2 regions of the Paenibacillus agaridevorans genome follow, and region 2 is predicted to be linked to the other one. Evidence: a T-box and tRNA genes for the amino acid it is inferred to sense, from the RefSeq annotation. Region 2 holds a T-box; the other holds one or more tRNA genes.
The links. A T-box is a leader RNA that pairs with one kind of tRNA and senses whether it is charged. The one in region 2 lies ahead of ileS (isoleucine--tRNA ligase), so its partner is inferred to be a tRNA-Ile.

Region 1: it encodes a tRNA-Ile, which carries the amino acid that the T-box ahead of ileS (isoleucine--tRNA ligase) is inferred to sense. The anticodon was not compared.

Annotation. Positions count from the first base shown of each region.
Region 1 is NZ_CP075889.1:7,850,484-7,855,016, forward strand. It holds rRNA gene KJW29_RS31425 (23S ribosomal RNA) at 1-1,831, shown strand, start outside; tRNA gene KJW29_RS31430 (tRNA-Ile) at 1,953-2,029, shown strand; tRNA gene KJW29_RS31435 (tRNA-Asn) at 2,067-2,142, shown strand; tRNA gene KJW29_RS31440 (tRNA-Ser) at 2,146-2,233, shown strand; tRNA gene KJW29_RS31445 (tRNA-Glu) at 2,238-2,312, shown strand; tRNA gene KJW29_RS31450 (tRNA-Val) at 2,318-2,393, shown strand; tRNA gene KJW29_RS31455 (tRNA-Met) at 2,411-2,487, shown strand; tRNA gene KJW29_RS31460 (tRNA-Asp) at 2,522-2,598, shown strand; tRNA gene KJW29_RS31465 (tRNA-Phe) at 2,614-2,689, shown strand; tRNA gene KJW29_RS31470 (tRNA-Thr) at 2,704-2,779, shown strand; tRNA gene KJW29_RS31475 (tRNA-His) at 2,786-2,861, shown strand; tRNA gene KJW29_RS31480 (tRNA-Gln) at 2,890-2,964, shown strand; tRNA gene KJW29_RS31485 (tRNA-Lys) at 2,974-3,049, shown strand; tRNA gene KJW29_RS31490 (tRNA-Leu) at 3,059-3,144, shown strand; tRNA gene KJW29_RS31495 (tRNA-Leu) at 3,158-3,244, shown strand; tRNA gene KJW29_RS31500 (tRNA-Gly) at 3,251-3,325, shown strand; tRNA gene KJW29_RS31505 (tRNA-Arg) at 3,337-3,413, shown strand; tRNA gene KJW29_RS31510 (tRNA-Pro) at 3,420-3,493, shown strand; gene KJW29_RS31515 (GNAT family N-acetyltransferase) at 3,613-4,161, shown strand; gene KJW29_RS31520 (alpha-galactosidase) at 4,264-4,533, opposite strand, start outside.
Region 2 is NZ_CP075889.1:1,593,275-1,612,918, reverse strand. It holds gene KJW29_RS06320 (TraR/DksA C4-type zinc finger protein) at 1-484, shown strand, start outside; gene KJW29_RS06315 (DUF5665 domain-containing protein) at 733-1,146, opposite strand; gene ileS (isoleucine--tRNA ligase) at 1,234-4,326, opposite strand; T-box leader at 4,385-4,688, opposite strand; gene KJW29_RS06305 (DivIVA domain-containing protein) at 4,802-5,299, opposite strand; gene KJW29_RS06300 (YlmH family RNA-binding protein) at 5,462-6,244, opposite strand; gene KJW29_RS06295 (YggT family protein) at 6,255-6,536, opposite strand; gene KJW29_RS06290 (cell division protein SepF) at 6,544-7,017, opposite strand; gene KJW29_RS06285 (YggS family pyridoxal phosphate-dependent enzyme) at 7,014-7,727, opposite strand; gene pgeF (peptidoglycan editing factor PgeF) at 7,737-8,591, opposite strand; gene KJW29_RS06275 (YlmC/YmxH family sporulation protein) at 8,669-8,950, opposite strand; gene sigG (RNA polymerase sporulation sigma factor SigG) at 9,886-10,668, opposite strand; gene sigE (RNA polymerase sporulation sigma factor SigE) at 10,965-11,687, opposite strand; gene spoIIGA (sigma-E processing peptidase SpoIIGA) at 11,712-12,647, opposite strand; gene ftsZ (cell division protein FtsZ) at 12,845-13,960, opposite strand; gene ftsA (cell division protein FtsA) at 13,984-15,225, opposite strand; gene KJW29_RS06245 (cell division protein FtsQ/DivIB) at 15,643-16,401, opposite strand; gene murA (UDP-N-acetylglucosamine 1-carboxyvinyltransferase) at 16,488-17,768, opposite strand; gene murB (UDP-N-acetylmuramate dehydrogenase) at 17,784-18,695, opposite strand; gene spoVE (stage V sporulation protein E) at 18,908-19,644, opposite strand, start outside.

The DNA of each region.
Region 1 (4,533 bases), 2.8 Mb from region 2:
CCAGGATGTTGGCTTAGAAGCAGCCACCATTTAAAGAGTGCGTAATAGCTCACTGGTCGAGTGACTCTGCGCCGAAAATGTAACGGGGCTAAACACACCACCGAAGCTATGACATTGCAGCTTGCTGCATTGGGTAGGGGAGCGTTGAATACGGATTGAAGTTGGACCGTGAGGACTGGTGGACTGTATTCAAGTGAGAATGCCGGTATGAGTAACGAAAAGACAAGTGAGAATCTTGTCCGCCGAAAGCCTAAGGGTTCCTGAGGAAGGCTCGTCCACTCAGGGTAAGTCGGGACCTAACGCGAGGCCGAAAGGCGTAGTGGAAGGACAACAGGTTGAAATTCCTGTACCACCGTAAGCCGTTATGAGCAATGGGGTGACACAGAAGGGCAGTGACGCGGGCTGATGGAATAGCCCGTCCAAGCAGTGAGGCTGACTTGTAGGCAAATCCGCAAGTCGTTAGGCTGGGCTGTGATGGGGAGCGAAAATTGCAGTAGCGAAGGTCATGTACTCCGGCTGTCAAGAAAAGCCTCTAGCCAGGTGATGGTGCCCGTACCGCAAACCGACACAGGTAGGCGAGCAGAGCATGCTAAGGCGCGCGGAAGAACTCTCGTTAAGGAACTCGGCAAAATGACCCCGTAACTTCGGGAGAAGGGGTGCCTCGGTAGGGTGAATAGCCCGAGGGGGCCGCAGTGAAAAGGCCCAATCGACTGTTTAGCAAAAACACAGGTCTGTGCGAAGCCGTAAGGCGAAGTATACGGGCTGACGCCTGCCCGGTGCTGGAAGGTTAAGGGGAGCGGTTAGGGGCAACCCGAAGCTGTGAACCGAAGCCCCAGTAAACGGCGGCCGTAACTATAACGGTCCTAAGGTAGCGAAATTCCTTGTCAGGTAAATTCTGACCCGCACGAATGGCGTAACGAATTGGGCGCTGTCTCAACGAGAGATCCGGTGAAATTTTAATACCTGTGAAGATGCAGGTTACCCGCGACAAGACGGAAAGACCCCATGGAGCTTTACTGCAGCTTGATATTGGACTTTGGTACGATCTGTACAGGATAGGTGGGAGCCTTTGAAGCCGGAGCGCCAGCTTCGGTGGAGGCGCCGTTGGGATACCACCCTGATCGTATCGGAGTTCTAACCTGGTACCGTGAATCCGGTACGGGGACCGTGTCAGGCGGGCAGTTTGACTGGGGCGGTCGCCTCCTAAAATGTAACGGAGGCGCCCAAAGGTTCCCTCAGAATGGTTGGAAATCATTCGAAGAGTGCAAAGGCATAAGGGAGCTTGACTGCGAGACCTACAAGTCGAGCAGGGACGAAAGTCGGGCTTAGTGATCCGGTGGTACCGAATGGAAGGGCCATCGCTCAACGGATAAAAGCTACCCTGGGGATAACAGGCTTATCTCCCCCAAGAGTCCACATCGACGGGGAGGTTTGGCACCTCGATGTCGGCTCATCGCATCCTGGGGCTGAAGTAGGTCCCAAGGGTTGGGCTGTTCGCCCATTAAAGCGGTACGCGAGCTGGGTTCAGAACGTCGTGAGACAGTTCGGTCCCTATCTGTCGCGGGCGTAGGAAATTTGAGAGGAGCTGTCCTTAGTACGAGAGGACCGGGATGGACGTACCGCTGGTGTACCAGTTGTTCCGCCAGGAGCACCGCTGGGTAGCCAAGTACGGACGGGATAAGCGCTGAAAGCATCTAAGCGTGAAGCCCCCCTCAAGATGAGATTTCCCAGTATGTAAGACCCCTTGAAGACGACGAGGTTGATAGGTTCGGGGTGGAAGCACAGCAATGTGTGGAGCTGACGAATACTAATCGGTCGAGGGCTTATCCTAATCGCTTATTTGGTCATACAGCCGGTAAGCAAGCTAAAGATTCAGCTAAACTTTCGTATCCAGTTTTCAGGGTGTAATATTCATACAATGAAATCACCCCACAGTGATGTGGGTTTTTTATTGGCCTTTAGCTCAGCTGGTTAGAGCGCACCCCTGATAAGGGTGAGGTCGGTGGTTCGAGTCCACTAAGGCCAACCATTCAAAATCTTACGGCATTATCCCATAGTTCGACTATTCCCTGATAGCTCAGTTGGTAGAGCACTCGACTGTTAATCGAGTTGTCACAGGTTCGAGTCCTGTTCGGGGAGCCATGCAGAGAGGTGTCCGAGTGGTCGAAGGAGCACGATTGGAAATCGTGTATACGGCAACGTATCGAGGGTTCGAATCCCTTCCTCTCTGCCAGTAAGGCCCGTTGGTCAAGGGGTTAAGACACCTCCCTTTCACGGAGGTAACAGGGGTTCGAATCCCCTACGGGTCACCATTTACGGAGGATTAGCTCAGCTGGGAGAGCATCTGCCTTACAAGCAGAGGGTCGGCGGTTCGATCCCGTCATCCTCCACCATAGAATTTCCTTAATGACGCGGGGTGGAGCAGCTCGGTAGCTCGTCGGGCTCATAACCCGAAGGCCGCAGGTTCAAATCCTGCCCCCGCAACCAAATTACCTTGGTTGTATTTTGATAAACATAATGTGGAGCTGTGGTGTAGAGGCCTAACATGCCTGCCTGTCACGCAGGAGACCGCGGGTTCGAATCCCGTCAGCTCCGCCATTTATGGCATCATAAGGCTCGGTAGCTCAGTCGGTAGAGCAGAGGACTGAAAATCCTCGTGTCGGCGGTTCGATTCCGTCCCGAGCCACCATATAACATTCATATGCCGCTGTAGCTCAACTGGTAGAGCAACTGACTTGTAATCAGTAGGTTGGGGGTTCAAGTCCTCTCGGCGGCACCACATATGGCGGTCGTGGCGAAGTGGTTAACGCATCGGTTTGTGGATCCGACATTCGGGGGTTCAATTCCCCTCGATCGCCCCATGTACAACTTTAACGAAATATCCAGTGTTGGGGATTAGCCAAGCGGTAAGGCAACGGACTTTGACTCCGTCACTCCAAGGTTCGAATCCTTGATCCCCAGCCATTTTATTAAGAGCCATTAGCTCAGTTGGTAGAGCACCTGACTTTTAATCAGGGTGTCGAAGGTTCGAGTCCTTCATGGCTCACCAGTTTTATACGCGGTTGTGGTGGAATGGCAGACACGCTATCTTGAGGGGGTAGTGGGCGTACGCCCGTGGAGGTTCGAGTCCTCTCAACCGCACCATACAAATCCATATGCGGTCATGGCGGAATTGGCAGACGCGCTAGATTCAGGTTCTAGTGTCAGCAATGACGTGGAGGTTCGAGTCCTCTTGACCGCACCATGATTTGCGGAAGTGGCTCAGCGGTAGAGCATCGCCTTGCCAAGGCGAGGGTCGCGGGTTCGATTCCCGTCTTCCGCTCCATTTTTATATTTGCGGCCTTAGCTCAGCTGGATAGAGCGTTTGACTACGAATCAAAAGGTCAGGAGTTCGAATCTCTTAGGCCGCGCCATTTTTACGGGATGTAGCTCAGCTTGGTAGAGCACCTGGTTTGGGACCAGGGGGTCGCATGTTCAAATCGTGTCATCCCGATACCAGCAACAAGCGCGTTATCCAAATTGGATAACGCGCTTGTTTTTTGATCACACAGGAATTGATGAGTTTCCGAGCTTGTCGATCCAGGGACTCGTTTATTAGCAAGGATGGTGCAGATGTCGGAGCAGCGAATCTACGTTCGTTTCCCGGAAGAAGCGGACGCTGCGGAACTAGCCGCAATGAATAAGCGCAACCGGACGTTCTTTGAACTATTTTCCCCGAGTACCCCTGAAGCTTTTTATACAGAGGAGCACCAGCTTCAGTTGGTCATAAAGAGCAAGACCGACAGAATGGAAGATCGGCGATATTCTTTCGTGATTTGCCATAAGGATGATGATCGAATTATTGGAAGCATAACGTTATCCTTCGTAGCCCGAGGACCGCTTCAGAGCTGCATGATCGGCTATAGTCTGGACCAGGCTAATAACGGCAAAGGCTATATGACGGACGCAGTAAAGCTGGTCGTGAAGTATGCTTTTGAAGAACTGAAGTTCCATCGGATCGTAGGCGAGGTTTCGCCAAACAATCCCGGGTCAATCCGGGTGCTTGAGAAGGCCGGCTTCCATAAGGAAGGAATTGCGCGAAGCAACTTATTGGTTAACGGGAAGTGGGAGGATCATCAAGTGTTGGCCATTATTAATCCGGCAGACGACAATCGGCCTTAGTTTGTAATATAGCAATCTAAGAGAAGGAAGGGCCGCGAGTCCATTCGGAAGAGCACTGACAGCTTCCTGTCGAGTGCTCTTTGCTTATTTGCGACTAAGCTTCTATATCTCATACCGATAAATCGCGAAAGTGAACGGCGCCGGCCGCGAGAAGATATATTCTCCCTGATCATTCTGTTCAAGGATAACGGGAGCTTCACTCCGATTCGTTGCCAGTGTATCCTTCTCATCCATGCGGAGCAGCTCGGTTACCTTGAGAGCCGGGGGTCCGGAGGTTCCTTCGCTTGCCTTGATCCCCCACAGCTTCATTGGATATTCCGATGACGGATTCAACTCTCTAAATACCAGAATGTATCCGCTGTTACTCCCCGT
Region 2 (19,644 bases):
CGCCCTCGACGCCATGGACAAGGGCAGCTACGGAACTTGCGTCGCATGCGGCAAGGATATACCGTTCGAGCGTCTCGATGCCGCACCTGACACCCTCTATTGCATCGATCATGCACCGCGAAACATCGTGAGCGATAATCGTCCCGTCGAGGAAATATTTCTAAAGCCTCCGTTCGGCAGAAGCAGCCTCGACGAACATGAATATAACGGCTTCGATGGCGAGGATGCCTGGCAGATCGTAGAGCGCTTCGGCAATGCGGATTCGCCTGCCATGTCGGAGAACCGGGACGTCGCCGATTACGACCACATTGGCATAGAAGCGGACGAAAACGACGGCTTCGTGGAGCCGCTCGAAAGCTTTGTGGCAACAGACATTACCGGCCGTCACGTCACGATCGTGCGCAATCGGGAATACGAACGGTACATGCATAGCAACGAAGGCGATTTCGACCTGCAATACGATGATCAATACGATGAGAATTAACGCTTATCGCAAGAACGCTTCATTAATAGTGCGAGTTCAAAAAGTTCGGTTCTCAGTACAATAGCGTATGCTTCCGATGCTGCGTTTTTTTCAAAAACGCTGTAGAAGATTGGATGAAGCTAGAACCTGAGGAGCGGAGCGTAGTGGAAGCTACGTGAGCACCGGAAGGTTCGGCTGAATTCAATATTCGACGTCGAGTAAGCTTCTAGAAATACTTCGTAATGGGAAGCGGACTTTTTGAACAACCTCTAATATTGTTTGCCCTCCAGCTGAATCTGTACGATCTTCACGATATCCGCAATGTAATCGCCGATGATGGGCAGGTTGAGCGCACCGAGAATTCGAAGCACATACAAAATCGTGGCAGCAAAAAAAGTAAATCCAATTGCGATACCGATGCCTCTTGCCGTTCCGGCAAGCAGGTTGCGCCAGATTAGCTTTAAGGGCTTGTTGAGCAGATCGACGTACTCCGCAATATGGGTACGTTCCATATTGGTGGCTACGTTCTCCAGCCTCTTGTCAACGGCTTCCAGCGATCTTTGAAGCACGGTGAGGTCCTTAGGCTCGTGCACGGCAGACTGGGTTTCGTGTTTGGCTTGCTTCGGCTCTTTCCTCGCTTCTTTGTCGTCCGTCCACTTCGAGTTATCCCGTTTCATTCGCATCGCAACATTACACCTCCGTTACAGAACAAGGAAAGCCCGCTCCGCCGGCATGGCGGCAAGCGGGCTTCTCACTCTTATACTATAACCTTAACCCTTGATGAAAATGCCAATTTCCTTATCGCCAAGGGAAACTCGGTCCATGCCTTCCTCTACCCCGAAGGATAGGGATTGAAGCAATACGTTTTCGTTCAACACGCTCTCGAATGTCCGTAGCGCCTCTTGAAGCGTCTGCTCGGCGTCCAGTACAAGGTCGATGCGTTTCTCGATGGGCAGATCCAGCTTCTTGCGCGTGTCCTGAACGGCGCGAATCACCTCGCGAACCCATCCCTCTTGCTCCAGCTCCGGAGTAATGTCGGTATTTAGCGCGACGGTCACGCCGCTGTCCGATGCCGATGCGAAGCCCGACTTCGCTTGTTTCTCCACAAGCAGCTCATCGATGGAGATTTCCAGCGACTCCCCGTCGTTGGTCGAGAAGGAGTAGCCTCCTCCGTTAACAACGGCGCGTGTATCCTCTGGCGTCATGGCTTTCAGGGATGCCTGGATAGGGCCTACGTATTTGCCGTATTTCTTGCCGGCAACCTTGAGATTAAGCTTCAAAGTGAAATCAACAAAACCGCTGTCCGAGGTTTGAACGGTGATGGCCTTGACGTTGATTTCGTCCTTGATGATTTCCTCGTATTCGGCAATCGCGAAGTCGCGATCCAGCGATACGATCAACTCCGATAACGGCTGGCGCGTCTTGATGGATGTTTCGTTCCGCACATTCCGCGCAAGCTCGACAATTTGTTTCGCGCTGTCCATATCCCGTTCCAGCGCGGCATCGATCAGCGATTCATCCACAGCCGGGAACTCGGCCAGATGGACGCTGTCTTCGCCGCCGAGATTGCGGTACACGTCGTCCGCGAGAAGCGGAGCGTATGGGGCGATCAGACGAGATAACGTCATCAGCACGTCGCGCAGCGTCGTATATGCAGCTATCTTATCGGCCGAGAGGCCGCTTCCCCAGAACCGATCGCGCGAACGGCGGATGTACCAGTTGCTGAGCTCATCCACGAAGTTCTCGATCGCTTTGGCCGGATTCAGGAAGTCGTTGCTATCCAAACCTTTGGAAACTTGAGCAATCAGGCTGTTCATCCTCGACGTAATCCAGCGGTCGAGCTTGTTGTCCGATCTACTTGATTTGTGCTGCGCAGGATCAAAGCCGTCAATTGTTGCGTACAAGGCGTAGAACGCGTGCGTATTGACGATTGTGTCTATAACTTTGGACTTTGCTTCGCCTACAATGCCGCGCGAGAATCGTTTGCTGTTCCAAGGTGCGCTGTCTGCAAGAAGCGCCCAACGGAATGCGTCCGTTCCGTACTCGTTGATGATCTCCCATGGATCGATAACGTTACCCTTTGATTTGGACATCTTCTGTCCGTTCTCGTCCAGGATATGTCCCGTCGAGATAACCGCCTTGTACGGCGCCTTGCCATTATAGAGCGTGGATACGGCCAACAGGCTGAAGAACCAGCCGCGCGTCTGGTCGATGCCTTCGCAAATGATGTCCGCGGGATATTGCTCCTCGAACGTCGCTTCATCTCCGAACGGATGATGCTGCTGGGCGAACGGCATGGAGCCGCTGTCGAACCAAACGTCGATTACCTCCGGCGTACGTCTCATAACGGCGCCTTCCGAGAACGGCGACTTCAGCAGAATGTCGTCTACATACGGCTTATGAAGCTCAATATCCTCAGGCACTTCACCAACCGCACGGGCACGTAAATCCGCGATGCTGTCCGGTGCATACTGCTGTCCTGTCGCCTCGCAAACCCAAACGTTAAGCGGCGTGCCCCAGTAACGGTTGCGGCTGATGTTCCAATCGACCAGATCCTCCAGAAACTTGCCGAAACGGCCTTCGCGGATATGGCCCGGGTACCAGTCCACCTTGCTGTTGTTCGCGATGAGCTGATCCTTGACCGCCGTCGTCTCGATGAACCAGCTTTCCGTTGCATAATACAGAAGCGGCGATTTGCAGCGCCAGCAGAACGGATAGCTGTGCTCATAACGCTCCTTGGAGTAGAGCAGCCCCTTCTCGCTAAGCATCTTCACGATGTCGACATCGCAATCCTTGACGAAACGTCCCGCAAGCTCCGTTACCTCGTCTACATAGCGTCCGGCATTGTTTACGACGCTCAGCATGCTGATGCCGTTCGCGCGGGCGACTTTGTAGTCGTCTTCGCCGTGCGCAGGCGCGATATGGACAATGCCCGTACCGCTGCTGTCGCTGACGAAGTCGCCGGCAATAACGATATGGCCTTTCTCGATTGGCACGTATCGGAACGGCGGCTCGTAAGAACGGCCTACCAGTTCCGCGCCTTTCACGGTGGACAGGATTTCGAAATTCTCCTTCAGGACGGACTCCGCCAATGCGGCTGCCACAATGTAAACCTCGCCGTCCTTCGACGCGCGAACATAATCAAGTTCGGCGTTTACGGCAAGCGCTACGTTCGCCGGGAGAGTCCAAGGCGTCGTCGTCCAAGCCAGGATGAATTCGCCGGAATCCTGCAGCTTGAATTTCGCGGTCGCGCTAAGATCCTTTACGTCCTCGTAGCCTTGCGCGACTTCATGCGAGCTCAGCGTCGTCTGACAGCAAGGGCAATACGGGCTTACCCGATGGCCGCGGTACAGCAGCCCTTTTTTGTGAATCGTGGACAAGATATGCCACACGCTCTCGATATATTCGTTCTTCAGCGTAATATATGGATTATCCAGATCCGTCCAGTAGGCGATGCCTTCCGTCAATTCTCGCCATTGCTTCTCGTACTCGAACACGCTGTCCTTGCACTTTTTCACAAAAGCTTCTACGCCGTAATTTTCGATTTCCTGCTTGCCGGAGATGCCCAGCTGCTTCTCGACGCCAAGTTCAACAGGCAAGCCATGCGTATCCCAACCCGCTTTGCGCACGACACGGTATCCGGACATCGTCTTGTATCGGCAAATAAAGTCCTTGATTACCCGTCCGAGCACGTGGCCGATATGCGGCGCTCCATTGGCTGTCGGCGGTCCCTCGTAAAAGACGAAATTCGGCTTGCCGGCCCGGTTCTCGATCGATTTCCTGAACGTGTCCTCTTCTTTCCATTGCGCCAGTACCCGCAGCTCGCGGCTGCGCGCGCGTTCCTTAACGTCTACGCGTTGCATTACTCAACAGCTCCTTCACTTGATATGTCGGCAAAAAATAAAATAAACCCCGCCCCTGTAAAGGGACGAGGTTTGCTCGCGATACCACCCTTGTTCCGCAGCCTGTACAGCTCCACCATAGGAACTCTCCGATCATCCCGACGACGATCAGCGGCTGCGACACCTTGTCTGCGAACCCGACTTCGATTCGCGGTCCCTGTAACGGAGGACTGTCCGTCGACGCTTAATGCTGCACTTCTCGCAGGTTAGGCGGCGCTTCTCGGAGAGGATATTCGGTAACGGCTCATACGCCGGGCTTGCAGCAATCGCCGGCTCTCTGTGGAATGATTCCGATACGTACTTGTTCTCGTCATTGAAGTTACATTCATCTTATGTTGTCTTTAATAGTTAAGTTATAACGAATTCTTGAACGAATGTCAAACGATATTGTCGCAAGATTACTCATGCAAACATCGAAGCTGTCTCCAGCCAGCCCCTAACCCCTCAACAATTCGCGCTCCGAATCGCGGCTGGACGAATCCAGCGTCTCCCAGCCGTCCTGCGACAGCAGCTCTAGCTGCGCTTCCACAAGCGTGCGGAACCGCGCGCGGTAGATCGACGCCTGCTTCTTCAGTTCTTCCACTTCCAGGGCGACCTTGCGGGACTTGTTGAGCGAATCGTTGACGATGCGATCGGCATTCTTCTCGGCTTCCTTAATGATCAGCTGAGCTTCCTTCTTTGCATTGTTGCGTACCTCGTCGGCCGCTTCCTGCGCGACGATAATCGTTTTGCTGAGGGTTTCTTCGATATTGGAGAAGTGGTTCAGCCTCTCTTGCAGCGAAAGCATTTGGTTCTGAATTTCCTTGTTCTCGCGAATCAGGGATTCATAATCCTTAATGACCTGATCAAGGAATTCATTCACTTCGTCTTCATCGTATCCGCGTAATCTGCGGGAAAATTCCTTATTATGTATGTCCAATGGCGATAACGGCATTGGAGCACCCCCTCGTATGAAGTTATTACGTGGCGGACGACGGATTCTCCGTTCGCAATACGCCAGCCTGTTGAAGAGTAGGATTCGACAACGTTATCCCTTTTTCCTGCTGCCGCATAAAACTATTTGTGTACGAAAGCCATGATTTCGACAATAGTTTCCTTACACAAATTTGCCGATAGTGACCCGTATTCGTCCCTTTTTAGTAACTCCTTCTACCTCGAGCACCTTAAATCGGCCAAGCCCCTTAATCGACACGACGTCGCCTTCCTTCAGAGGCTCGGAGGGATCCTCTTCCGTTTTCCAGTTCACTCTGCAGCGCCCGGCTTTGATGGGATCCACAATCTTCGAGCGGCTAATCCGGTAGACGTCGCTTGCGATGCCGTCCAGACGCATGGAAGCGACCGTCAAGCTCATCTCCTCCAGCTTGGGGAGCAGCGCCTGCAGCTTCTCAATGGGAAGCAGCTCTGTCAAAACGGCTAAACGGTGAACTTGGCGCAGATGGATATTCAAATAATCGGCGATTTCATCGGTGACGATAATGTGAGCGAAGCTCTCATGGACATGGATATCGCCTATTCGATCGCGTTTAATGCCTAGCCCGAGCAACGCCCCCAGGAAGTCGCCATGATCCAGCTCCAGGTGGCCGTTCCCGCTCGCATGGACGGCAAGTACGGCAATAGCCGCAGACTCGTCATCCAGGCTGCGGTAGTCGGGCGCTATGAGGGCTCGCCGGCGCTCTGCCTCGGGATAACCGCCTTCCAGACGTATCGTGACATCGGCATTGCGTCCTGCCAGCATGGACAGTATTTGCGCTTGTCTCGGGTCTAAAAAATCGGTCCGCTTCAGCTCATGAAGCTGTGCGGACCGCTCGACCCATTCCACAGCCCGGTCGACGAACGTTTTCTCTTCCGGGTGGAAATGTTCATATATGCTTGCTTTCATACTCATCGCCTTAGCCCATACCGAACAGGAATCCGACAACGGCAATCAGACCCATCCGCACGAAATTCAAAGCGAGAAGCGCGATGATCGGCGACAGATCCAGCACGCCGCCGATTGGCGGGATAAATCTGCGGAATATGCCGATGTAAGGCTCCACGATTTTCCCTAAAAATTGTCCAATGAAGCTTTCCCGAGCATTCGGGAACCAAGACAACAAGACATATCCGATGATGAGATAGCTGTAGATGTTTAATGCGAGACCAATAAAATTAATAACTTGTAATTCAAACAATTCAAGGTCACCTCATTTTAGTGTAATCGTTCTCTTCAGCAAGCATTTCTGTAATGGCCCCTTGAATTTCAACCGAATCAGGCGTACACAGGAAGATGTTCGGTCCAAGCTTCGAGATGCTACCGTTTAAAGCGTATACCGTACCGCTCAAGAAATCAACAATGCGAAGCGCAAGATCGCTGCGAACGCGCTGAAGATTCACAATAACCGCCCGGCGGGAGCGCAGATGATCGGCGATCTCTTGCGCTTCGTCGTACGAGCGCGGCTCGCTAAGCACGACGCGCACGTTCTTCTGCGAGTGAATGCTGACGACATTGTTGGCGGAACCGCTGCCAGCAGAGTTGTTCCTGTTGTTTCTACGTTGTTCGAAAGCTGTGGTTTCATGTTCCTGCTCGTCTTGCTGAGCGACGCGTTCTCTCTCCACGACTTCTTCTTCCTCTTGCAGACCGAGAAAATTCATGAATCGGTTCATCACGCTCATAGCTCATCCTCCTCTTTTCCTACTAGAATACTACCCAATCTGATCCAGGTTGCACCCTCCTCGATCGCTACCTCGAAGTCCCCGGACATCCCCATGGACAATTGCGTAAAGGACTCGTCTGCCGCGCCTGTTGCCAGCATCTCGTCCCTTAGCTCCCGCAAGCTTCGGAATACGGGTCTGGCAGCTTCCGCTTCCAGCTCGTAAGGGGCCATGGTCATCAATCCAATGGGTTTAATGGTTGGATATTCCTTAAGAGCGCCTAAGAAACCTTGCAGTTCTGCCGGCTCGATTCCGTGTTTTCTCTCTTCACCGGATACGTTCACTTGAATGAAACAAGATACGATAACATTCAACTTTACGGCTTGCTTATGTATCGCCTCAGCCAGGGACAGCCTGTCCAAGGAATGGATGAAATGAAATTTGCCAACTACATCCTTTGCCTTGCGGCTCTGCAAGGATCCGATGAAATGCCAGATTGGGCTATCTTCTACTGGCGATTCTTCATTAAGCGTGCGCCACTTGGCTTCCGCGTCCTGCCATCGATTCTCCCCGAGATGTCGAAGGCCGCTCTCGTAAGCTTCTTTGGTCCGCTCCAGCGATACATATTTGGTTACTGCAACAACGCCGATTTCGTCGCGTTTACGCCCTGAACGGAGGCAAGCATCTTCTATTCTGCGCTCAACCTGTTGTATGCGATCCTGTATAGTCATCTTGAACAATCACCTTTCTGCCATTCCGATCCAGCTGGCCATACGGCCTGTCTTGCCGCCTTCCATGCGGTGGGAGAAGAAAAGATCAGCCCTGCATCCCGTGCACCACTTGCTTAATTCGATACGAGTCGGCAAAATTCCTGCTTTTATCATAATCTGTCGGTTTAATTCTTTCAAGTTCAGTCTCGCTTTGCCGCTTGCCTCGGGAATCATGCAGGTCAAGGCCAAAGTCTCGCTTAATCCAAGCCGGTTCATCAAAGCTTCGACTTCGGCAATGACTTGACCGTCTACTTCATAACAGCATTCGCCAATGGATGGACCGATTGCGGCAATCAATCGCTCAGGACGAGTGCCGTATGCCTCAGACATTCGACGAACGGTCTCTGCGGCAATGCCTCCTACCGTCCCTCTCCAACCCGCATGAGCAAGCGCTACCGCCCGATGCTCCGGATCAAAGAAGTACAACGGGACGCAATCGGCGTAGAAAGACGTTAGCAGAATACCCTCTACATCCGTCATGATTCCATCGCAGCCTTGGATGGTATCTTTCATCGACGATCGTCCGCGGCCTTTATCTCCTTCGCGCACCTGATGGACGGCGGCTCCATGGATCTGCTCCGCACAGGTCCATGCTTCAAACGGCCAACCGATATCTTCCGTCAGTAATTTTCGATTTTCGATGACATCGCCTTGCTTATCCCCTACATGCAGCCCGATATTCAAGCTATTCCAGGGTGCGGAGCTGAAGCCTCCCGCCCTTCCGGAAAATCCTGCCGTAAGTCCGGGTGCGCCATCCATCCATTGAGACAACAAAAAAAGCGAAGGTTCCTTCGCTGTTCCATCTTTGCGTCGAAACGGTTCCATGCGGATCACCTCTTGCAAACTGTCGTTAAGCGCTGCGCATCTTCGGGCAGCGACTTGTATTCTACAAGTGTATACGCTCAGGTCCGCACATGCAACTCATCCTCTTCATCCCGAATAGACTTGGCTTCATCCATTCGGACGAGCACCACGTCCGCACCTATCTTGACAATGTTGCGCCAAGGGATGACGACCTCCGTGCCGCCATTGCCGAAGAAGCCGAATACCTTCGTAATCTGAGGCACGACGATGAAATCGATTCGTCCTTGTCGCAGATCAAGCTCCAGGTCGCTTATATGTCCCAGCTTTTTGCCGTCCACTATATTAATAACATCTTTGGCTTGGAAATCCGATATTTTCATTTATGCTCACCACTCTTCCGGCGGAATTGTTGCACTGACCGTGCTGACATTTTCGTCCTTTGTATAGTATATGAGCCATTCGCCTAATATGTCCGGCCTTAAGTGAAAATAACGACAACGTTTACGTTTGGCCTACTTAGCCCAACCAAACCGCCGCTTAGATCTCTGTCTCTGTCTCTGTCTCTGTCTCTGTCTCTGTCTCTGTCTCTGTCTCTGTCTCTGTCTCTGTCTCTGTCTCTGTCTCTGTCTCTGTAATTGTGCATTTATGCTCATTTTTTCAATATACCCGTCTCTGATCAGCGCTTTGTTCAATTATACATAAATTTTCTTCCCTGGCGGCGATTTAAGGCACTCCAGGCTCAAAATTAGACATATTAGCACAATTTTTCGGATTTCGGGATCATGCGAGGCAATAATTGTGCATATTTGATCAATTGTATTCCGAAGTTTACTTCACCACTCATCGCTGACACCATATGGGCAGTCTAACGCCGCTCGTTCGCCTACTTTTTGGACCCATAGGCGTTACTACCGCCTATGCACGCTAATCAGAGTTACTTTCCGGTCCATCGGCGTTTTTAACGCCTACAGCTGCTCGTTCGCCTACTTTTTGGACCCATAGGCGTTACTAACGCCTACGCACGCTAATCAGAGTTACTTTCCGGTCCATCGGCGTTTTTAACGCCTACAGCTGCTCGTTCGCCTACTTTTTGGACCCATAGGCGTTACTAACGCCTATGCACGCTAATCAGAGTTACTTTACGATCCATCGGCGTTTTTAACGCCTACGGCTGCTCGTTCGCCTACTTGTCTGGAATGTCGCATAATTTCCTTAATAAAAAAATCCTTTTCCCCGCCGGAAGCGGAGAAAAGGATTTCTGTCGGACATCTAGGACGTGTATGGTCTTACGCATTCATAGCTTTTGAGTTACACTTCAAGTTTTGACGTGCTTCTGCATTTGCTGAATGGCCGATTTCTCCAGTCTGGACACCTGCGCCTGGGAGATACCGATCTCGTCGGCCACCTCCATCTGCGTCTTTCCTTCGAAAAATCGCATCGACAGAATCATTTTCTCCCTGTCGTTGAGCTTATGCATCGCCTCGCGCAAGGCAATCTCCTCGATCCAGGATACGTCCTTGTTGCGATCATCGCTGATTTGATCCATCACGTAGATGGGATCTCCCCCGTCGTGGTAGATCGGCTCGAACAGCGAAACAGGATCCTGGATGGCATCCAGGGCGAAAACGACATCTTCTTTGGGCACGTTCAGCGCCTCGGATATTTCGAAGATCGTTGGTTCCCGCGAATTTTTATTCGTCAGGCTGTCGCGCACTTGAAGCGCTTTGTACGCTATATCCCTCAGACTCCGGGACACCCGGATCGGGTTGTTGTCGCGCAAGTATCGCCGAATCTCGCCGATAATCATCGGCACGGCATACGTCGAGAACTTGACGTTTTGGCTAAGGTCGAAATTATCAATCGCCTTCATGAGTCCGATGCAGCCAACCTGGAACAGGTCATCCACAAACTCTCCCCTGTTGTTAAATCGTTGGATAACGCTAAGCACGAGCCGCAAATTGCCGTTAACCAGCTTCTCTCTTGCTGCCCACTCGTTCCTGGTCTGCAAGGCCGTGAACAACTCGCGCATCTCGACATTGGTCAGAACAGGCAATTTAGCGGTATCCACTCCACAGATCTCGACTTTGTTTCGGGTCAACGTGATTACCTCCCAAGGAGCAACATTAATGTTCATTATCTCCCTGGGTCCTCATTTTATTCCTGCTCCCGACAACCTTCGACAAGCGTATTTTTTTATAAAGTCATTTTTTAAATTTGCAATAAGAATAAAAAAGTTCAGTTTTCAGCACCGAGAAGATTGGAAGAAGCTAGAAACTGAGTACCGGAGCGTAGCAGAGCTACGTGAGGAACGGAAGTTTCGGCTGAATTCAATATTCGACGTCGAATACGCTCCTTGAAATAACATCGTGATCAAAAGTGGACTTTTTTTCATCCTTAAACCATTTTGTTGAATTCTTTGCGGAGACGTTTGATGATACGTTTCTCCAGCCGGGAAATATAGGACTGCGAAATGCCGAGCATGTCGGCTACATCCTTTTGCGTCTTTTCCTCGCCATCGGCCAATCCGAATCGCAGCTCCATAATAATGCGCTCCCTCTCCGACAGCTTATCGAGCGCCTTATGAAGAAGCTTGCGATCTACTTGTTCCTCGATATTGCGATAGATCGTATCATTCTCCGTCCCCAGCACGTCCGACAAAAGCAGCTCGTTGCCGTCCCAATCAATGTTAAGCGGTTCATCGAATGATACTTCCGTTCTCGTCTTGCTATTGCGGCGCAAATACATCAATATTTCGTTTTCGATACAGCGCGAGGCGTAAGTGGCAAGCTTGATTTTTTTCTCCGGATCAAACGTGTTGACCGCCTTGATGAGACCGATCGCGCCAATGGAGACAAGATCCTCGATATGAATGCCGGTATTTTCGAACTTGCGGGCGATATACACGACCAGACGCAGATTGCGTTCAATTAACATCGCGCGTATGGCCGAGTCTCCGGATGGCAGCTTCTCGAGCAAGTACTCCTCTTCTTCGCGGGACAATGGAGGCGGAAGCGCCTCACTCCCGCCGATGTAGTAAATTTCTTCGCTTTTTAGTCCGAATAAAAATAAAATTCGATAATAATATAACTGCATAATGAGTTTGTACTTGACGAGCATCTGGCCCATCCCTCCCCTGATGAATTATGCGGAACCTTGTGACGGTTGTTGTACCATTGACGGATGGATTATCGCTTGATAGGTCCCATCTGCTGTCAGCTTGCCGCCGTCCAACCCGATTAACACTCTGCTTGTTTCGAATATTTGCCCTTCCCTCATGATCTGGACGGAATCGGGCTTGACCGCCAACATGAATTGCGAGCCCCTGTTCACGCCGCGGAACGGCACCAGCCGCATCCGGTCCTGCCACGGGAACGGCTCCGTATCTTGCCCGGCAATAAGCCGGTCGACCTGGGCATCGCGGATGCCTTTCATCCACACTGCCGGAATTTCTGCTTCCCATCGTGACGCCTCCATAACCATGACCGGCGTTCTCGTAAGCGGATCGTACAGCTGGTTGCCTGTGTCGATCAGCCCTGTGCAGCCATATTCCGCTTCTCCGATCCTTATCGTCACATCAGCCAGATGCGTGCCGATTAAGACTTTCTCTCGTTTCTGCGATAACACGGACCGATACACGTAGATTCCGATAACAAATGCGGCGGCGAAATAAAAGATGCCGAGTTTGAGCTCCGCATGGACGCTGCCGCCCGAGAACGTTACCGTCCTCCATACTTCGCCGGAACCCTGCATAAACAGATAATAGAGTCCCAGAACGGCGCCTGCGGCTACGAAATTAACGGCATAAAACGCTAACGTCGTTCGGATGAAACGCTGCAAGGAATGAAAACCGAACGTGATCCATATCATGATGAGGGAGAAGCCGATTTTTACGCCTAACGTGAACAAAAATGACAATTGCGGGAATAACATGAGCACCACATAACAAGCTCCAAAGACGGAAGCAGCAAGCACGCGCCAAGGCTTGGGCCTTATATGGCAAGCCCAGGCGGTCGTCAAAAGAACGGCGCCGTCAACGAGCAGCTCTCGCAGGAATAAAATATCGATATAAATCGCCATGCCCAACCCCTTCCATCCTGCCCGGCAGTGGCCGCTATCGTAAGTGGATGCCCGCTTCAACGATTGAGATTAGTATATGGTAATCCTATTTCAAAGTCTGTCTATTCATGACGGTATCGGGTATCTTTTTTTGTCGAGATCCAAAAGAAAAAACGCCTCTCGGACAAGCCGAGAGGCGTTAATAGTCTAGTAAGGGATTATCTATCACGAGGCTGCTTGCGAAGGAATGCCGGAATTTCCAGCTGGTCGCTGGATGTGCCGGATCCGAAAGGCTTCACGCTGGACGATGCTTGGGAAGGTCTCGTGTCTACCTGCTCTACCGGCATGGAACCCGGCTTGCGCTGAGGAGCGGCAGATGCCTTTGCCTCGAAACCAGTCGCGATGACCGTTACTTTGATTTCGTCCTTTAAATCTTCGTCGATAATTGCGCCGAAGATCATGTTTACATCGGGATCGGATGCGGAGATGACAATCTCAGCCGCTTCGTTTACTTCGTACAGGGACAAGTTGCTGCCGCCTGTAATGTTCATGATGACACCGCGCGCGCCGTCGATCGACGTCTCCAGGAGCGGGCTCATGATCGCTTTGCGAGCGGCTTCGGCAGCGCGATTTTCGCCGGCTGCGATACCGATGCCCATCAGCGCAGAACCGCGTTCCGTCATAATTGTCTTTACGTCCGCGAAGTCAAGGTTGATGAGACCTGGTACGGCGATCAGATCGGAGATGCCTTGTACTGCTTGTCGAAGCACGTTGTCCGCTTCGCGGAAAGCTTCCAGCATCGGCGTTTTTTTGTCGACGATTTCCAAAAGGCGGTCGTTAGGGATAACGATGAGCGTATCCACCTTCTCCTTGAGCGCCTCGATGCCTTGCTCGGCTTGGCCGGAACGTTTGCGTCCCTCGAACGTGAACGGGCGTGTTACGACGCCTACCGTCAGCGCGCCGCACTCGCGGGCGATTTCCGCAATGACAGGCGCAGCGCCTGTGCCCGTGCCGCCGCCCATACCCGCCGTTACGAATACCATGTCGGAGCCCTTGAGCTGATTCGAGATGGCTTCGCGGGATTCTTCCGCAGCCTTGTTGCCTACATCGGGATTGGCGCCGGCGCCAAGGCCGCGCGTCAGCTTGTCGCCGATTTGCAGCTTATGCTCCGATTTGGCAAGGTGCAGAGCCTGGGCGTCCGTGTTCACTGTAATGAACTCAACGCCCTTGACTCCATTCTCGATCATTCGGTTAACGGCATTGCTGCCACCGCCGCCAACGCCGATTACTTTTATTTGAGCGAGCGTTTCAAGCTCCATGTCGAATTCCAACATCTCTCATTGTCCCCCAGTCAAAGTCAAATAAATTCGTTAAACATATTTTTGATCCGTTCGAACATACCGGGTTTGGATGGAGCTGCGGGACTGGCTTTGCGGCTTGCCGCTTTCTTCGTGACGCCTGAGCCTCGTACTCCCATATATTTGGACACGTATTGTATCATGCCAACACCGCTGCTATATGCGGAATCCTTTACGCCGATGTAGTCAGGCAAAGCGATGCGAACCGAGGACTCTAGTTCCACCTGCGCAAGCGCAAGCGTTCCTGGCATGGCGACGGCGCCGCCGGTCAACACGTAGCCATTAACCTTGTCGCCGTAACCCAGCCTGCGAACCTCTTGACGGATGAGATGGAAGATTTCCTGCATCCTCGGTTCGATAATGCTGGCCAGATCCTTCTGCGAGAATTCCTTCTCCATGTTGCTGCCCATTCGCGTAACTTTAAAGCGGACATCGTCCGCCGCATCGCCTACATTGGCACAGCCATACTTGAGCTTGAACTTCTCCGCCTGATCGCTTTGGGTCCGTAATCCGTAGGCGATATCGTTCGTGACGAACTCTCCGCCGATCGGCAGCGTCGATATCGCTGCCAACCCGCCTTGATCGTAGATGGCGATCGTGCAGGAGCCTGCGCCGATGTCCGTCAGAACCGTGCCGATAGAACGTTCGTCCTTCGTCAGCGACATCATGCCGGAAGCAAGCGACAGCAGAATAACGCCGGAAATTCGCAAACCCGCCTTCTCGACGCAGCGCATAAGATTATGTATCGCTGTCTTCGTGCCGGTCACGATCGTAGCTTCCACTTCCAGGCGGACGCCGATCATACCTCTGGGATCGGATATGCCTTCCAATCCGTCTACCAGGTATTGCTTGGGAACGAGATTGATGATTTCGCGTTCGGGAGGCAGAGCGACAACTTTAGCCGCCTGCAGCACGCGCTCGATATCTTCTTCTCCGATTTCCCTGTCCTCATTAGATACCGCAACTACGCCATGATTGGTCTGCAATGCAATATGATTGCCTTGAATCCCGACATAAACGTCGGATATCTGAATGCCTACCATGCGTTCTGCATGCTCGACCGCGGCGCGGATCGAATGCACGGTTTGGTCAATATCGACGATAGCTCCCTTGCGAATACCTTCGGAGTCGGCAGAACCAACTCCAATAATATTAATGGCTCCATTGTTCATCTCGCCGATAATAGCTCGAACCTTGGATGTACCGATGTCCAAACTGACGATGATGTCGTTGTTGCTCAACTCGCGGCACCTCCGTTTCCAATAATTAGTATCTCAAGTTATGTTTACCCAATAAGAATGTAGAAGTTCCAAACCTTGCCGTCAATAGATTCTTATTAGAGATAAAAACGACCTGCACACTCAGCCGCCCTTCTCGGAACGTCCGGGAGCATAGGCTTTCTCGCTAGCTGGCGATGCAAGTACGCAGCGCCCGTCATTTCTGATCAAAAAATGAACAAGTCTCTCTACATATTCAACAGACTTTTTAGTTTCCCTCTTTTTTCAACAAATTTTTCAGAATTATTATTTTCACTGTCGAAAGGGCGATTTCCTTGTCTTAAAAAGAGGGAGTTTGTCGCCGGGAAGGCGCGCCGTTACGGCAAACTTACTCCAAGCTAGTAAAACAAATTCTATCATTCTTTTAAACGAATGAGTAGTCTATTTTTCATTATCGCCATCATTTTCCGAATCGTCGGTATGGAACGGAACATACGTGTCTGCCAGCAGCATCGTAATCTTGCCGGGCTCCTGCGTCTCGATTACCGCGTTCAACGCTTCAATCTTGTCCGGCAGTACCGAAACGGCGGTAATGACCTCAAACTTCGTTCGCGTATACATCCTGATCCGGTCGGGATAAGCCTTGGATGGAATGGGAGCAATCTCCGACAAATCCGACAGCTGCTTCTGAGGGATTAACGCAAGCTGCTTTGTCAGCTCGCGTTTGACGGAGTCTTCCCCGTTCCAGCCCGTCAGGATCGGCTTGTCCAAAAGATAGCCGTCCGTTCTCGCCTCCACGCTGGCACCGCTCGAGAGCAGCGCCTGCACAGTGCCGTCAGGCATCAGCTCGAACGCGACGACAGGATGCTCTTTCACCTCAATCTTGATTACGCCGGGGAACACCTTGACGACCTTGGCTGATTCGACCTGCGGCAGCTGCTGTACGCGAGAGGCGATCTCTCCGGACGAGGTCTGGAAGAAGGCATCGCCGATACTTACGGCGGCCGCTTCCTGTACTTGCTCCTTGGAGGTATGCTCCATGCCTGTTGCTTGAATGTCGGATATTTTGCTAATCGATGAATTAAAGAACAGCACGGCCAGCAAGGCGGCGAACAATAGCAACAGAATGGCAAGCAGCTTCTTGTTGCCTTTGCGTTTGCGGGCGGGTTCTTTAAGCACCGGCATGTTACCGCTGCTCATATCTTGTCCCTCTTTCCTGCAAAACGCCGGCTTCCCTGGCACGATTTCTCCAGAAAAGCCGAACGCTTCGATCTAACTGCATGATGTCATCTGGCTGGTTCGTTATTAGGCACGGGCGAGAATCGGGATATCCGGGCGCCGAGCTTCGCAAGCATATGCTCGATCCGGTCGTAGCCACGATCGATGTGATGCACTTGCTCAACGATCGTGCGTCCCTGCGCGGCGAGTCCCGCGATGACCAGGGCGGCTCCGGCCCTAAGATCCGTCGCTTCCACTGTAGCCCCGTACAGACGGGTAACGCCGCGTATAAATGCTGCATTCATGTCGACGCGGATATCGGCTCCCATGCGCGACAATTCGCCGACATGCTTGAGACGGCCTTCGAAAATCGTTTCCTTCATGATGCTTACCCCGTCGGCAAGCGTAAGAAGCACCATCACCTGGGATTGCAAATCCGTCGGAAAAGCGGGATAAGGAGAGGTGACGATTCGCTCGATCGACTTCGGCCTTGCGGCACTATCAACCTTTATTATATCACCGTCGACTACGATTTGAACACCTGCGCGGCGCAGAACATGTATAAGGGAGGAGAGGTGGGCGGGCTGGGTGTTTTGCAGCGTGACCGCGCCGCGCGTGGCGGCGGCCGCGACCATGATCGTACCGGCTACGATTCGGTCGGGAATGATCTTGTAGCGGCATGGAGTAAGTTCGGCAACGCCGTCGATCGTAATCGTGTCGGTGCCTGCCCCCATTATCTTCGCGCCCATAGCGTTCAAGAAGCGCTGAAGATCCTGAATTTCAGGCTCTCTGGCCGCATTCGTCAGCGTCGTGCGTCCTTCCGCCAGGACGGCGGCCATCATCAGGTTTTCGGTCGCTCCGACGCTTGGGAAGCTAAGATGGATATCGGTGCCCGTCAGCTTGCCAGACCTGCACACGATGCGATTGCCGATTTCTTCGATCTCGGCCCCCAGCGCCTCTAAACCTTGCAGATGAAGATCAATCTTTCTTTCGCCGATCGCGCAACCGCCCGGCTGGTAGACCTGAGCTTCGCCGAATCTTGCAAGAAGCGGTCCCATGAGAAAGATCGAGGAGCGCATCTTGTTCATCAGCGTCTCCGGAACATGGGATGTATGAAGCGCGGTCGTATCCAGTACGACCGTCTCGCCGACGTGCTCGGCGCGGCATCCTAATTCGCGCAAAATGTTCAGCATAACTTCGATATCGAGCAGCCTTGGCACCGAATCCAGTGTAATCGTGCCTTCAGCCAGCAGACTGGCAGCCAATATCGGCAAAGCGGCATTTTTCGCTCCTTGGATAACTATGGATCCTGAGAGAGGTTTCCCGCCTTCAATCACCAATTTGTCCAATGTATCACCTCCGAATTACCGCTCGCCCACCACCCGAACCTCCGGCACCAGCTTCACGCCTGCGCGTTCTTCCACAGTGCCCTGGATGTGAGACATGAGGGCGAGTACATCTCTAGCTGTCGCTTGCCCGGTGTTTACAATAAAATTGGCATGTTGTTCGGATACCTGCGCCCCCCCGATGGAGAAGCCCTTTAGTCCCGCCTCTTGAATCAACCTCGCGGCGAAATCGCCCGGAGGATTACGGAATACGCTGCCGGCGCTAGCCAACTGAATCGGCTGCGTTCGCAGCCTCCGTTCCTTGTAGGTAGCCATCGCCGAAGCGATCTCCATGCGGTCTCCCGCCGCCAGCTCGAAGCCGGCTTCGACGACGATGCCCCGTTGTTCCTGCAAGATGGAATGGCGGTAGGCAAAGCCCATGTCCTCAAGCCCGTAACGAACCAATTCTCCTGTCTCCAGTACAATGTCAGCATACTTGAAAATACGCGACACATCCGATCCGAGAGCCCCCGCATTCATGTAGACGGCACCTCCGACCGTTCCCGGAATCCCCCCTGCGAATTCCAGGCCGGTCAGCCCCGCCTTGCCCGCCATAACGGACAGCTTGATGAATGAATAGGCCCCGCCGGCTATAGCCGTTGTCCCTTCGAAGGTAACGTAATCCAATCCTCCGGACGGTTTGATCACAGCCCCGCGAATGCCATTGTCGCCAACCAGCATATTGGAGCCGCGGCCCAGATTGATCCATGGCACCTCATGCTTATGCAGCAGCTGGACTGCGGTGATGAGTTGTTCTTTGGTGCGTGGAAGGATAACCAGATCGGCCGGTCCGCCGATCTTCCATGTTGTGTGCTTCGAAAGCGGTTCGTTCAGCAGCAGCTGCAGTTCCCCTGCCGCCGCTTCCCTAAGTTCCGCTATGCATGCTTCCATTGTGACTTCCTCCTTCATTGCTGCGGATGCAGGCATTCGCCGCAACTTCATTGTGTGATCCTCCGCTTCCGCAGGTGACGGTCGCGAATATAGGGTATATTATGCCTTGCGCCGATGTTGTGTGACAGACGCCTATTTTAAGGTAGTTCAAAAAGTCCGCTTTCCATCACGGAGCATGCCTGGCGGCATGGTCGGCGTCGAATATTGCATGCTTATCTGGAATAACGCGAAATGTTAAGCAAAATGCCGAGCGCCGTAAGCAACAGCGTCAGCGAAGAGCCTCCGTAGCTCACGAGCGGCAGTGTAATGCCAGTGACAGGCATCATGCCGATAACGACGCCGATATTGATCAGCACCTGAACGCCGATGATGCCGGTAATGCCGACAGCCAGGAAGCTGCCGAACGTGTCCGGGGCCGCGATAGCGGTCCGGATCCCTCGCCAGACGACGACCAGAAATAACAAGATGATAGTGGCTCCGCCGATAAAGCCAAGCTCCTCGGCGAGAATGGAGAAAATGAAGTCCGTCTGCGGCTCGGGCAGGTAGCTGAACTTCTGCCTGCTCATGCCGAGCCCAAGGCCGACAAGACCGCCGGGGCCGATGGCAAAGAGGGACTGGATAATTTGATAACCTCCGCCGAGCGGGTCGGCCCACGGATCAAGAAACGAAGTAATGCGCTGCAGGCGGTACGGAGCGGCCAGAATCAACCCGACGAAGCCGGCTACGCCGATCATCGCCAGTCCGCCAAGGTGAGCCATGCGAGCACCAGCCGTGTAGATGAGAATAAGCGAAGCGCCGACCATGACGGAGCCCGTGCCCAAATCCGGCTGCAGCATAATAAGGCCGAACGCCAAACCCACAAGCCCGAGCGGCGGCATAAGCCCTTTCGTAAACAGCGTAATATTTTGCTGCTTCTCCGACAGCCAACGGGACAGAAACAGGATCATGG